2 linked regions of the Hyalangium gracile genome follow. The protein of the gene in region 1 interacts with the protein of each later gene in a pairwise test. Links are inferred from orthologs where the notes say so. Each region holds a gene or a part of one and is shown on either strand. Other genes may lie near its edges.

Region 1 (5,577 bases):
GTCAACCCTTCGGGCTCCTTCCGCGCCGTCGCGCCCGCGGCGGCCGGGGCCCGTCCCGTTGCTCCGGCGTCCGGGACCGTTCCGGCCGTGCCGTCGGCTCCCGGAGCCGCACCCGCGGCGAGCGCCCCAAGAGCTCCTCCAGGCGCCAACCCCTCTGGCACCTTCGCCTCCGTGGCCGCGCCCGGGAGCGACGCGCCGAAGCCTCCGCCGGTGGTGTCGCCCTCGGGCACCTTCGCCTCGGTGAGCGCGCCCCTGGCGCCTCCCGCGCAGGGCTCGCTCGAGCAGCACTCTCCCGTCGCCCTCTATGGCCGCATCGCCGCGGGCACCCTCACGGGCCTGCTCACCCTGACGCTGGCGGACCGCGCCATCCAGCTCCACTTCCGCAAGGGCAGCCCCGAGTTCATCGACTCGTCGCACCCCGAGGATGGACTGGGCGCGCTGCTGACCCAGGCGCGGCTGCTCACCGCCGAGCAGTTCCAGCAGGCCGAGGCCGCTCGCCCGCGCTTCGGCGGGGAGATCCTCGCGGCCCTGTTCGGCCTGGGGCTGCTGCAGCCGTCCACCGCCTTCAACCACCTCTCCCAGCGCGCGCTCTCCATCCTCCTCAAGGGCCTGCGCGCCGAGTCCGGCACCTTCACCTACGAGGCTCGGGATCTCCCGGCGGCGAAGGCGATGCCGCTGGGCAACAAGTGGGCGGTGCTGAGCGATCAGATCCGCCGCATCCCCTCGGTGGACCTGCGGCGGCGCCTGCAGCCCGTGCTGAACCTGCCCATCATGAAGTCCGAGGGCATCGTCGCCACGAGCGACCTGCGCCTCACGCCGCACGAGGTGCGCGTGCTCACCGTCATCGACGGCGTGCGCTCCCTCTCGCAGCTGCTCGCGGACTTCCCGCAGGACACTGACTACATCCTGCGGCTCGCGTTCCTCCTGAAGGAGCTCGAGGCCGTCTCCTTCGCCGCCGTCGCCCAGCGCGCCCCCGAGCCGAAGGCGGCAGCGCCTCAGCCGCCTCCCGCCGCCGCGCCCAGGCCCGCCGCCCCCAACCCGGCCGCGCCCCCCGCCGCGGCCTCCCGGACCGCCATTCCGACGGTGAATCCCTCGGCACCCGCCGCCGCCGCGCCCAGGCCCGCCGCTCCCAACCCGGCCGCGCCCCCCGCCGCGGCTTCCCGGACCGCCATTCCGACGGTGAATCCCCCGGCACCCGCCGCCGCCGCCCCCAGGCCCGCCGCTCCCAACCCGGCCCCTGCCGCCGCTGCCGCCCGTCCCGCCGCCCCCAATCCGGCCGCGCCCCCTGCCGCGGCCTCTCGGACCGCCGTTCCGACGGTGAATCCCTCGGCATCCGCCGCGGCCGCGGTTCCTGCTGCCGCCGCCCCCAAGCCCGCGGCCCCGGCCTCGAGCGCCCCCGCGTCCGCCGCACCCGCCACGGGCCCTGGCGCGGAGGAAATGCCAGCGCTCCGGCAGACCGCCGCGACGCTCAAGGGGCAGAACCACTTCGAGCGGCTGGGCCTCACGGAGCAGACGGAGGCCGGCGCGGTGAAGATCGCCTACTTCAAGCTGGCCAGGCTGTACCACCCGGACACGCTGCCGCCCGGCGCGCCGCCGGAGCTGGAGCGGCTGAAGGCCGAGATCTTCGGCTACATCGGCGACGCCTACCGGACGCTCACGGACGAGAAGACCCGCAAGGACTACATCGAGCTGCTCAAGTCGGGAGACACCGGCAAGGAAGAGGTGGACGTGGTGGCCATCCTCCAGGCGGAGGAGCGCTTCAAGCGGGGCATCGTCTTCATGAAGGCGCGCAAGTACGCCGAGGCCGTGACGATCTTCGACGAGGCCATCCAGCTCAACGCCGAGGAGGCCGAGTTCCACGTCTGGCGCGCCTACGCCCGCTTCTGTGCCGCCCCGGACAAGAAGGCCGCCCAGGCCGAGGCGTTCCGGGACATCATGGCCGCCCTCAAGAAGAACGAGCGCTGCGCCGCCGGGCACTACTTCCTGGGTGTCATCGCCAAGACGCTGGGGGACGCCTCGGGGTCGCTCAAGCACTTCAAGCGGACGGTGGAGATTCAGCCAGACCACATCGACGCGCAGCGAGAGATCCGCATGGCGGCCCAGAAGAAGTAGGGTGCGCCCTCCACGGGGCCGCCGGGAGGCGCCCCCGCCACTTTTCGAGGAGGAGACGTGCCGCTTACCGGGAAGCAACGCCGCGCCCTGCGCGCGCTGGGCCATCACAAGGAGCCCGTGGTCATCGTCGGACAGTCCGGCGTCACCGAGGGCATCCTGGGCGCCCTGAACCAGGCGCTCGAGGACCACGAGCTCATCAAGGTGAAGATCAACGAGGGCCCCGAGACGCGCCAGGAGGCCGCCGCGAAGATGGCGGAGGGCACCGGCTCGGAGCTGGTCCAGCTGCTAGGCCGCACGGCGCTGCTCTTCAAGAAGCGCAAGAAGGACTCGGAGTTCGACGACCTCTGAGCAGGCCCTCCGGGCGCCGGGCGACTACCAGGTGATGGCGTAGGTGCACGCCGTGGAGCCCTTGTTCCGACAGGTGCTGGGGGTGTCGTGCTCCAGCATCGCGGTCGGCACGAAGCGCCGGGCCGTCGCCTCGAGGATGCCCTCGTCGAAGGCGCAGGGGTACGCGCTGTCGCAGCGCATGACGATGCGCCGCTGTCCCGAGGTCTGGTGGCAGTGGTAGTGCCCGATGCCCTCCAGCATGACGCCCGTCACCGCGTCGAACATGAGGCGCCCGTGCTGGCGGTGGTTCATGTGGAAGCTCACGTCCATGGCCTGCATGGCCGTGGTTATGTCCACCAGCGTGGGCGGGAACAGCGCATAGCGCGCCTTGGCCACGCCCAGCTTGCGCACCATGCGCGTGCCCAGCTGCTGCTCGATCTCCTTGTACGTCTTCAAATAGCCATCGAGCGGATACCAGGCCTCGGTATCCACTCGGATGAAGCCACTCTTGTCGGGCCGGCCGACCCCGTTGGCCATCAACATCTGCCCGGCCAGGATGGTGAACTCTCCAAAAGCCTCGAGCGCAGCGGGGATGACCCTCCCCGTGACCTCGATCCCCGAATGACCTGGAACGCTCATGCGCATGGATGCCCCCCCTGAAGGCGTCGATGCATCGGCGACTGCTTTCCGTTCTTTCCCTCTATTGCAGCACCTCGATGCTTCCTCGAACAGGTGGGATGGGGACGCCTCTCCGCAGCGCGGTGGCGACAGTGTTCGGGTTGCGGTGTGGCTGCTCTTTTACGAGGTCAGTCCGTGAAAGACGCAGGTACGACTCACGGCTGAGGGGTGAACCCGGCGGCCGCGGAGGCGACCTGGGCCGCGCCACTCAGGCGCTCCAGCAGCGCGGGCCCGTAGTACTGGCGCTTGGACTCCCCCGCGGCCTGGGCCACCAGCTCCGGCGTCTCCACGTACCCCAGATAATCGGAGGCGAGCCCGAGCACGCGCGTGGCGCCGGAGCGCCGGGCCAGCACCAGCCCCGCGCCCATGGTGGGCTCGCCTGGGACGGTGAGCAGCTCCAGGGGCCCAAGCGCGAGCGCGCTCACCTCCGCCGTGCGCGCGGCGGAGTAGCACAGGAAGTTGTCACCCGCGGCGCGAGTGAGCGAGGGCACCAGCCGCGAGGCATCCGGCCGGGGCAGCGCCACCTCCGCGCGAGCCAGCGCCAGCCGTGTCGGTCCAGGCGTGGCCGTCGGCGCGGCCTTGTCCACGAGCCCCGACAGCGCCTGCGCGAAGCCGGCGGCGCGCTCCACGCCCTGCCCTTCATTGAAGGCCACGGAGGCATTGCCCACCGCGCCCTGGAGCACGAGCACCACGCCGCCCTGGGCCTCGCGCAGCTCGCTGAGGCGGCCGGGGTAGTCGGGGTCCACGTACTCGCGCTGCCGGGGCACCAGCGTGGGGTGCGCGGAGAAGAAGAGCAGCTCGGCGACGGGGCCCGCGGCGCCTCGGAAGACGGCGCGGGTGAGCGCACCGTCGGGGGCCTCGCCGCCGGTGCGCGAGTAGACGAAGCCGGCGTCGGAGGCCTCGCCCACCTCCAGGGAGACCTCCCCGAGCGCGGCGGCGGCCTGGTGGAGCGCCTGGCTGGCCGCGGAGACGATGACGCCCACGGAGTCCTCGCGGTAGCGGCCGGTGCCCACGAGCTGGGACACCACGCGCGCGTCATACCCGCCGAAGGACGAGTGCGTGTGCGAGGCGAACACGAGCACACCGTGGAGCCCCAGGTCCGAGGCCGCCGCGCGGATCTGCTCCACCATGGGCGCCGTGACGAGCAGCAGCTCCAGGGAGACGAGCCCCACGCGCGCCTCTCCCGCCTGAAGGACGATGGCGCGGGCATGGAGCGGCGGGTTGGCCTGGGAGGCCTCGGGGCGCGGCGGCGGGTAGCCGGCGACGACGATGGGGAAGGGAGGCACCATCGCCACCTTCGCGGCGCCGGCCCGCAGCGGGCCCTCGGCCTTCACCTGGCCGCGCAGCACCGGGGCGCTCTCCTCCCAGCGGCCGCACCAGTTCCACGAGGCCAGGGCATACGCCGCGCCCGCCGTCAGGAGCGCGAAGGGGAGCAGGGAGCGCAGGGAGCGGCGTCGCGTCGCCATAAGAGGACCAGCCTAGCTGTTCATGCTCGGGGCCGGGGGTATTGCTGTCATGGAGTGGACTCGCGGGCCCTCTCCTGCCCGCCTGCCCTTGGGAGCCGAGCCCCTGCCCACACGTCCCGACCCTGGCGGCGGGTGGAATACCAGGCAGAGGAGCACGGGTTCCTGTTCCTCTAAGCGAAGCAAAAGGGGATAAGGCGCCACCATGTGCGGCATCTTCGGAATCACAGGCCATCCTGAGGCTTCCAACCTGACCTACCTGGGGCTGCACGCCCTGCAGCACCGCGGGCAGGAGTCCGCGGGCATCGTCGCCACGGACGGCAACCACCTGCGGGCCTTCCGGTCCATGGGGCTGGTGGCGGACATCTTCACCGAGCCCGTGCTGGAGAAGCTGCCGGGCAGCTCCGCGATTGGCCACGTGCGCTACTCCACGGCGGGCGTCAGCCAGCTGAAGAACGCACAGCCGCTGTCGGTGGAGTATGCCGGCGGGCAGCTGGCCGTCGCGCACAACGGCAACCTGGTGAACGCCCGCGAGCTGCGCTCCTCGCTCGAGGCGGACGGGGCCATCTTCCAGTCGGACTCGGACACCGAGGTCGTCATCCACCTCATCGCCCGCTCGCGGCAGCCCACCTTCGAGAAGAAGGTCATCGAGGCGCTGGGCAAGGTGAAGGGGGCCTACAGCCTGCTCTTCCTCACCCAGCAGCAGCTGGTGGCGGTGAGGGACCCCTACGGCTTCCGGCCGCTGGTGCTGGGGCGGCTGCGCAACAGCTACGTGCTGGCCAGCGAGACGACGGCGCTGGACTTGATTGAAGCGGAGTACATCCGCGAGCTCGAGGCCGGCGAGATGGTGGTCATCGACGCGCAGGGCATGCGGACGCTGCAGCCCTTCGCGCCGACGCGGCTGGGCCGCTGCATCTTCGAGCACGTGTACTTCGCCAAGCCGGACTCGGTGCTGTTCGGCACCAGCGTGTACGAGTCGCGCAAGGAGCTGGGGCGC
Region 2 (5,777 bases), on another replicon or contig:
ACCTCTGCCATAAGCCGCCCTCATGCTGCCGCCTCTTGATGCCACCGCCCCCACCGAGCGCCGGAAGCGGCTCATCATCCTCGCCTGCCTGTGGGGAGCCATCGCGCTGGTGCTCATCGCCTTCCGCTCGGTGGTGATGCCCTTTGCCGGCGCGGCGCTCATCGCCTATCTCGTCCAGCCGTTCGTGGGGCGCATCACCCGCGTGCGGGTGGCGGGGCGGCAGATCCCTCGCTGGGTGGCCATCCTGCTCATCTACGCCCTGTTCTTCGTGGGCGTGTACCTCTTCTTCATCGCGCTGGTGCCGCAGCTCTACCGCGAGCTGGCGCGCATCAGCCGGGACGGGCTGGCCTTCGTCAACTCGCTCACCCCGGAGTACCTGCAGTCGCTGGCGCACCGGGCCGAGGAGTGGCTGAGCAGCTACGGCATCCCCATCGAGCTCTCGAACCGGGGGGTAGAGGGAGCGGGCGAGGGGGCCGGGGCCTCGCTCAGCTTCGGGGTGGACATGGCGCAGCTGCTCAAGGACAGCGCGGCGCGGCTGGCGGTGCTGGTGCAGGAGAACCTGGGCAACATCGTCGGCGTGTCGCGCGCCATCATCGGTGGGGTGCTGGCCGGCATCTTCAGCCTGTTCTTCATCCTCATGGTGGCCGCGTTCTTCTCCATCGACGCGCAGGCCATCCGGCACTACTTCGGCACCCTCATCCCGCCCGAGTACTCCACCGACGCGCGCGTGCTGCTGGAGCGCATCGATCGCTCGCTGTCCGGCGTGGTGCGCGGCCAGGTGACGATCTGCCTGGTGAACGGGACGCTCACGGCCATCGGCCTGCTGCTGTTCGGGGTGAAGTTCGCCTTCCTGCTGGCCACCATCGCCACCTTCTTCAGCCTCATCCCCATCTTCGGCACCATCATCAGCTCGGTGCCCATCGTGCTCATCGCGCTGGCGGACGGCTTCCAGAAGGGCGTGCTCATCCTGGCGTGGATCATCGGCATCCACGCGCTGGAGGCGTACTTCCTCAACCCGAAGATCATGGGGCAGGCGGCGCGCATCCACCCGGTCATCGTGGCCTTCAGCCTGATCGCCGGGGAGCGCCTCTACGGGCTGGTGGGCGCCCTGTTCGCGGTGCCCATCGCGGCCCTCTTCGTGGCGTGCTTCGACTTCGCGCGCCTCAAGGCCCAGCCGTCGCTGGCAGAGAGCGCCGTGCCGGCGGAGAGCCCCGCGCCCGCCGTGCTGCCCGCCCCGCCGCCGGCGCCCTGAGGCGCCTCACCGCGCTACTGGCAGGCCGCGGAGCAGCGCGAGTCCCGACACACGGCGATGCAGCGCCCGCAGTCGATGCTGGTGGGCGTGCACGTCCCATCGCACCGGACGTTGGCGCAGTTGGGCGCCTCGGAGACGTGCGTGGGGTTGGTGCCCTCGCCACAGCAGCCGTTGGGCGCGCAGTCGCTGTCGCGGTAGCAGACCTTGTCGGAGAGCCCGAGGGGGATCTCCTCGATGGGATCGATGGGCTCGCACCCTGCCCCCGCGAAGCCAACCGAGACTCCCAACACGAGAGCAGCCAGTCGTCCAAAGCGAGGGCGGGGCATGCGGAGCCTCCTGATCAGCGGTTCATCGAGCCGAGGAAGTCGGTGTTCGACGGCGTGGGGCGCATGTGCTTGAGCACGAACTCCATCGCGTCGATCGGCGTGAACGGGTGGAGCACCTGCCGCAGGGCCGTTATGCGGATGAGGTCGGCCTGGGTGAGCAGCAGCTCCTCCTTGCGCGTGCCGGACTTGTTGATGTCGAGGCACGGGAAGATGCGCTTCTCGAAGAGCTTGCGGTCCAGGACGATTTCCGAGTTACCGGTGCCCTTGAACTCCTCGAAGATGACCTCGTCCATGCGGCTGCCGGTGTCGATGAGCGCGGTGCCGATGATGGTGAGGCTGCCACCCTCCTCGATGTTGCGCGCGGCGCCGAAGAAGCGCTTGGGCTTGTGAAGCGCGTTGGCGTCCACACCACCGGAGAGGATCTTCCCGGAGGCGGGCACCACCGTGTTGTAGGCGCGCGCCAGGCGGGTGATGGAGTCCAGCAGGATGCACACGTCGTACTTCTGCTCGACCAGGCGCTTGGCCTTGTCGATGACCATCTCGGCCACCTGCACGTGGCGCGTGGCGGGCTCGTCGAAGGTGGAGGAGACCACCTCGCCGCGCACGCTGCGCTCCATGTCGGTGACTTCCTCCGGGCGCTCGTCCACCAGCAGCACCATGAGGTAGACGTCCGGGTGGTTCTTGGCGATGGCGTGCGCGATGTTCTGCAGGAGCACCGTCTTACCGGCCTTCGGCGGCGCGACGATGAGGCAGCGCTGGCCCAGGCCGATGGGGCAGAACAGGTCGATGATGCGCGTCGTCATCTCCGACCCCTCGTGCTCCAGCTTCAGCTTGCGCGTGGGGTAGAGCGGCGTGAGGTTGTCGAAGAGGATGCGCTCGCGGGCCGCCTCGGACAGCGGGTCCACGAAGTTGACGCGGTCCACCTTCTGCAGCGCGAAGAAGCGCTCGCCCTCGCGGGGCTGGCGGATGGGGCCGGTGACGGTGTCGCCGGGCCGCAGGTTGAAGCGGCGCACCTGCGACGGAGAGACGTAGATGTCGTCCGGGCTGGGCTGGTAGTCGCTGTCGGCGCTGCGCAGGAAGCCGAAGCCGTCGCTGAGCAGCTCGAGCACGCCCTCGGCGTGGACCTCGAAGCGCTTGTCGGCGATGCCGGAGAGCAGCGCGAAGATGAGGTCCTGCTTCTTCAGGCCCTGGTAGCCCTCGATGTTGAAGTCGTGGGCCATCTTCGCCAGCTCGGTGATCTTCATCCGCTTCAGGTCATTGAGCTTGATGACCTGCATCGGGGCGCCATCGCGAGTCACCTCGGTGACGGCGGGCATCTCCGAGGCCTCGGGAGCGGCGGGAGCGGCGGCGGGCTCGGCGGCGGCGACGGCGCGAGCCTCCTGGAACTCCTCATCGCGCACGGGGCGCGGCATGGGAGTCAGCACGGGACGGGGAGCCTCGGCGGCCTCCTCGGTGGCCTCGGCCTCGGGAGCCTCTTCCTCCTCGGTGCGGCGGGAGGAGGTGCGGCGACGCGCGGGGCGCTCGGGCTCCTCTCGATCGGTGGACTTGGCCGTCTTGCGGGCGCGCTTGGGGCGCTCCTCTTCGGCGGGCAGATCGGAGTCAACCTTCTCTTTGGTGGAACGTGCTTTGCGCATGATGGGGGAAGCGGTGCTGGGGGGCGTCCGAGGATTCGAGCGCCTGGCTGTTTGCGGGAGATTTCGCGGGGTGCGAGAAGGCACCGTCCTGGCGACACTGAGCGACTGCCTGAGTCCTTCAGAGGACCGTGGGAAGTCGAAGGGTGTTGGGAGAAAGGGCACCAGGGGAACCCTGACGCCTTGAAACCGCTGGGCAGGTTATTGACGCCCCCTGGGGCTGTCAAGGCGTCGTTACCTCGCCTGCTTCCTGAAGTCCTCCAGCAAGCAGGTGGTTCCCAGGGTTGGAACAGGGCAACCCGCCCATTCCTTCCCGAATTCGAGATTCCGTTTGGAGTACACGCGCTCCAGTCATCTATCGGGAGTCGAGAACAAGCAGAGGCTCGCCAGCCGATTGGCAAACCGTGCAGATATGGTGGCGCATCCATCGCCGAGGCCACACCTGGTGCCTGATTCGAGCGGTTCGCCCCAAACCCGCCCTGCCTCCACGCCACGCCTGACTCTTCGAGCCATGGGGTGTGGCGTGCTCCTCCTCGTCCCCGCGTGTGCCGGACTCCTTGCCTGGTTGCTGCTCCGCACCGCGCCGCTGATCGATCGGCTGGTGAATGAGGCCCGAGCGATGGAAGGCGCTGTTCGCCCGCGCCCTCCTCATGTCTCCCCACCCTCTCCGGGCACCTTCGCCGTGGAGTTGGCGGCCCTGGAGACCCGCATCCAGGTAAGTGAGGGCCACGTCCTCGAAGCCGTGGATACCTGCATGGATGCGCTGGCGCTGAGCCGAGACCTGAGCCTCGGCGGTGGGCTGCATGGCAGTCAGCTCTCCGCGAGCAGCCAGCAGCTCGTCTATCGGCCCTGCGCGGAGGCACTCGACGCGGCTCCCGTGGAACGCAAGCGCCAGGCGCTGACACAGCTGGCTCGACTCCGGGAGGGCATCGCGCCTCCTTCCGCCGTGCTGCGAGAGGAGTCCGTCTTCCGCCAACTGACCATCTTCGGTCCGGACTTCTTCCCGCCCGAAGCGATCTCCAGACTGTCCCCCGCCGCCCGGAAGCTCGTGGATGTCCACGGCGGATGGTCCTTCTTCACCCATCGCATCGGCCATCCGCTGCTGCGTCGGTACGTCTGGCGACGAAACTCAATCCTGTTCGATCGCATGGTGGCCGTGGCGGACCTGCCACCTGCCGATCGCCAACGGGCTTTCACCCGCATCGATGCGGACCATGCGCTCCTTGCTGGCTACCCGGGCACGGAGAGCGCCGTGCAGTACCACCAGGAACTGGCGCACCTCGAACCGCAGCGCCTCCAAGCTCTGGCGCTCATTGCGCTCGTCCAGGTGGACATCGCCCGAACCGAGCAGGGTCACTGGCCCGCCACGCTCCCGGCCGAGCCAGCGAGCCCCCTCTCGCTGAACCCCATCGGTGAACGAGAGGCCCGCCTGACTCCCACTGACGCTGCATCCGCGGAGCACGCACTGACCATCACCGCCGATACAGGCCGTTGAGCAGTGCACCCCTCGGCCGGGTGTAGGTGCGAGTACACCCGACTGGCGGACGGTTTCCATCCTACGTATCGGGTGGGGCCTTGCAAGCCGTTCCGGCATCCCGGAGGATTCGCCCTACCTCATGGCGGCAGCCTCACTTTCCAACCTGCCACGTCCTGCGTCAGAGCCCTCCGCGGCCCTCCCCGAGCCCCTCTGGAGCGGGCGCGTCGAGGCTTGCGCGGAGCCTGGGAAGATCGCCATCCTCGCGCCCAATTGGACCGGGGATGACGCATTCCTCCCTCGCCCCGGTGAGGCTCCATTCGTGGATTTGAAGACCGCCGAGAAACGCGCGCGCGAGCTCCGTGAAGAGCTGGCCCACCACAACTATCGCTACTACGTCCTCGACTCCCCCGAGGTCAGCGACGCCCAGTACGACAGGCTCATGCGCGAGCTCCAGGAGCTCGAGGGCAAGCACCCCCAGCTCGCCACCCCGGACTCCCCCACCCAGCGCGTGGGCGGCGAGGCCGCCGAGAAGTTCGAGAAGGTCGTCCACCGGGCGCCCATGCTCTCGCTGGCCAACGTCTTCAATGACGAGGAGTTCTCCGACTTCCACGAGCGCATCCGCAAGCTCGCCGGCGTCTCCGACGTCACCTACGTCTGCGAGCCCAAGCTGGACGGACTGGCCATCACCCTGCGCTACGAGAAGGGCGTCTTCGTCCAGGGCGCCACGCGCGGCGACGGCACCACCGGCGAGGACGTGACGGGCAACCTGCGCACCATCCGCAGCCTGCCCCTGCAGCTGCTGCCCCAGGACGGCGCGAAGGTGCCGCCCGTGCTCGAGGTACGCGGCGAGGTCTTCATCCGCAAGCAGGACTTCAAGAAGCTCAACGAGTCGCGCGAGGAAGAGGGCGAGCCGCTCTTCGCCAACCCGCGCAACGCCGCGGCCGGCAGCCTGCGCCAGCTGGATCCGAAGATGACGGCCTCGCGGCCGCTCTCCATCTACCTCTACGAGTACGTGCCCACCGAGGGCATGCCCTCCTTCAAGACGCACACCGACAAGCTGGAGCACCTGAAGCAGCTCGGGCTGCCGGTCA

Evidence for each region. The genes of interacting proteins can lie anywhere in the genome.
Region 2: the proteins of yhbY (region 1) and rho interact in binary tests that used the Escherichia coli proteins (3 or more experiments, as listed by UniProt). The link is inferred for Hyalangium gracile from one-to-one orthologs.

Annotation. Positions count from the first base shown.
Region 1 is NZ_JAHXBG010000004.1:27,088-32,664, reverse strand. Bases 1,096-3,814 are described here. They hold yhbY (ribosome assembly RNA-binding protein YhbY), read left to right. Parts: upstream 1,096-2,169; coding sequence 2,170-2,460; downstream 2,461-3,814. Other genes in these bases: KY572_RS09125 (hypothetical protein), read right to left, coding at 3,273-3,814; KY572_RS09130 (hypothetical protein), read right to left, coding at 2,485-3,078; KY572_RS09140 (DnaJ domain-containing protein), read left to right, coding at 1,096-2,112. Outside these bases: more of KY572_RS09140, read left to right, coding at 1-1,095; more of KY572_RS09125, read right to left, coding at 3,815-4,583; purF (amidophosphoribosyltransferase), read left to right, coding at 4,786-5,577.
Region 2 is NZ_JAHXBG010000008.1:395,788-401,564, reverse strand. The notes cover bases 903-3,821. They hold rho (transcription termination factor Rho), read right to left. Parts: upstream 3,213-3,821; coding sequence 1,593-3,212; downstream 903-1,592. Other genes in these bases: KY572_RS19070 (hypothetical protein), read left to right, coding at 3,733-3,821; KY572_RS19080 (hypothetical protein), read right to left, coding at 1,267-1,578; KY572_RS19085 (AI-2E family transporter), read left to right, coding at 903-1,252. In the rest of the region: more of KY572_RS19085, read left to right, coding at 23-902; more of KY572_RS19070, read left to right, coding at 3,822-4,704; NAD-dependent DNA ligase LigA, read left to right, coding at 5,012-5,777. UniProt on the Escherichia coli protein: Facilitates transcription termination by a mechanism that involves Rho binding to the nascent RNA, activation of Rho's RNA-dependent ATPase activity, and release of the mRNA from the DNA template.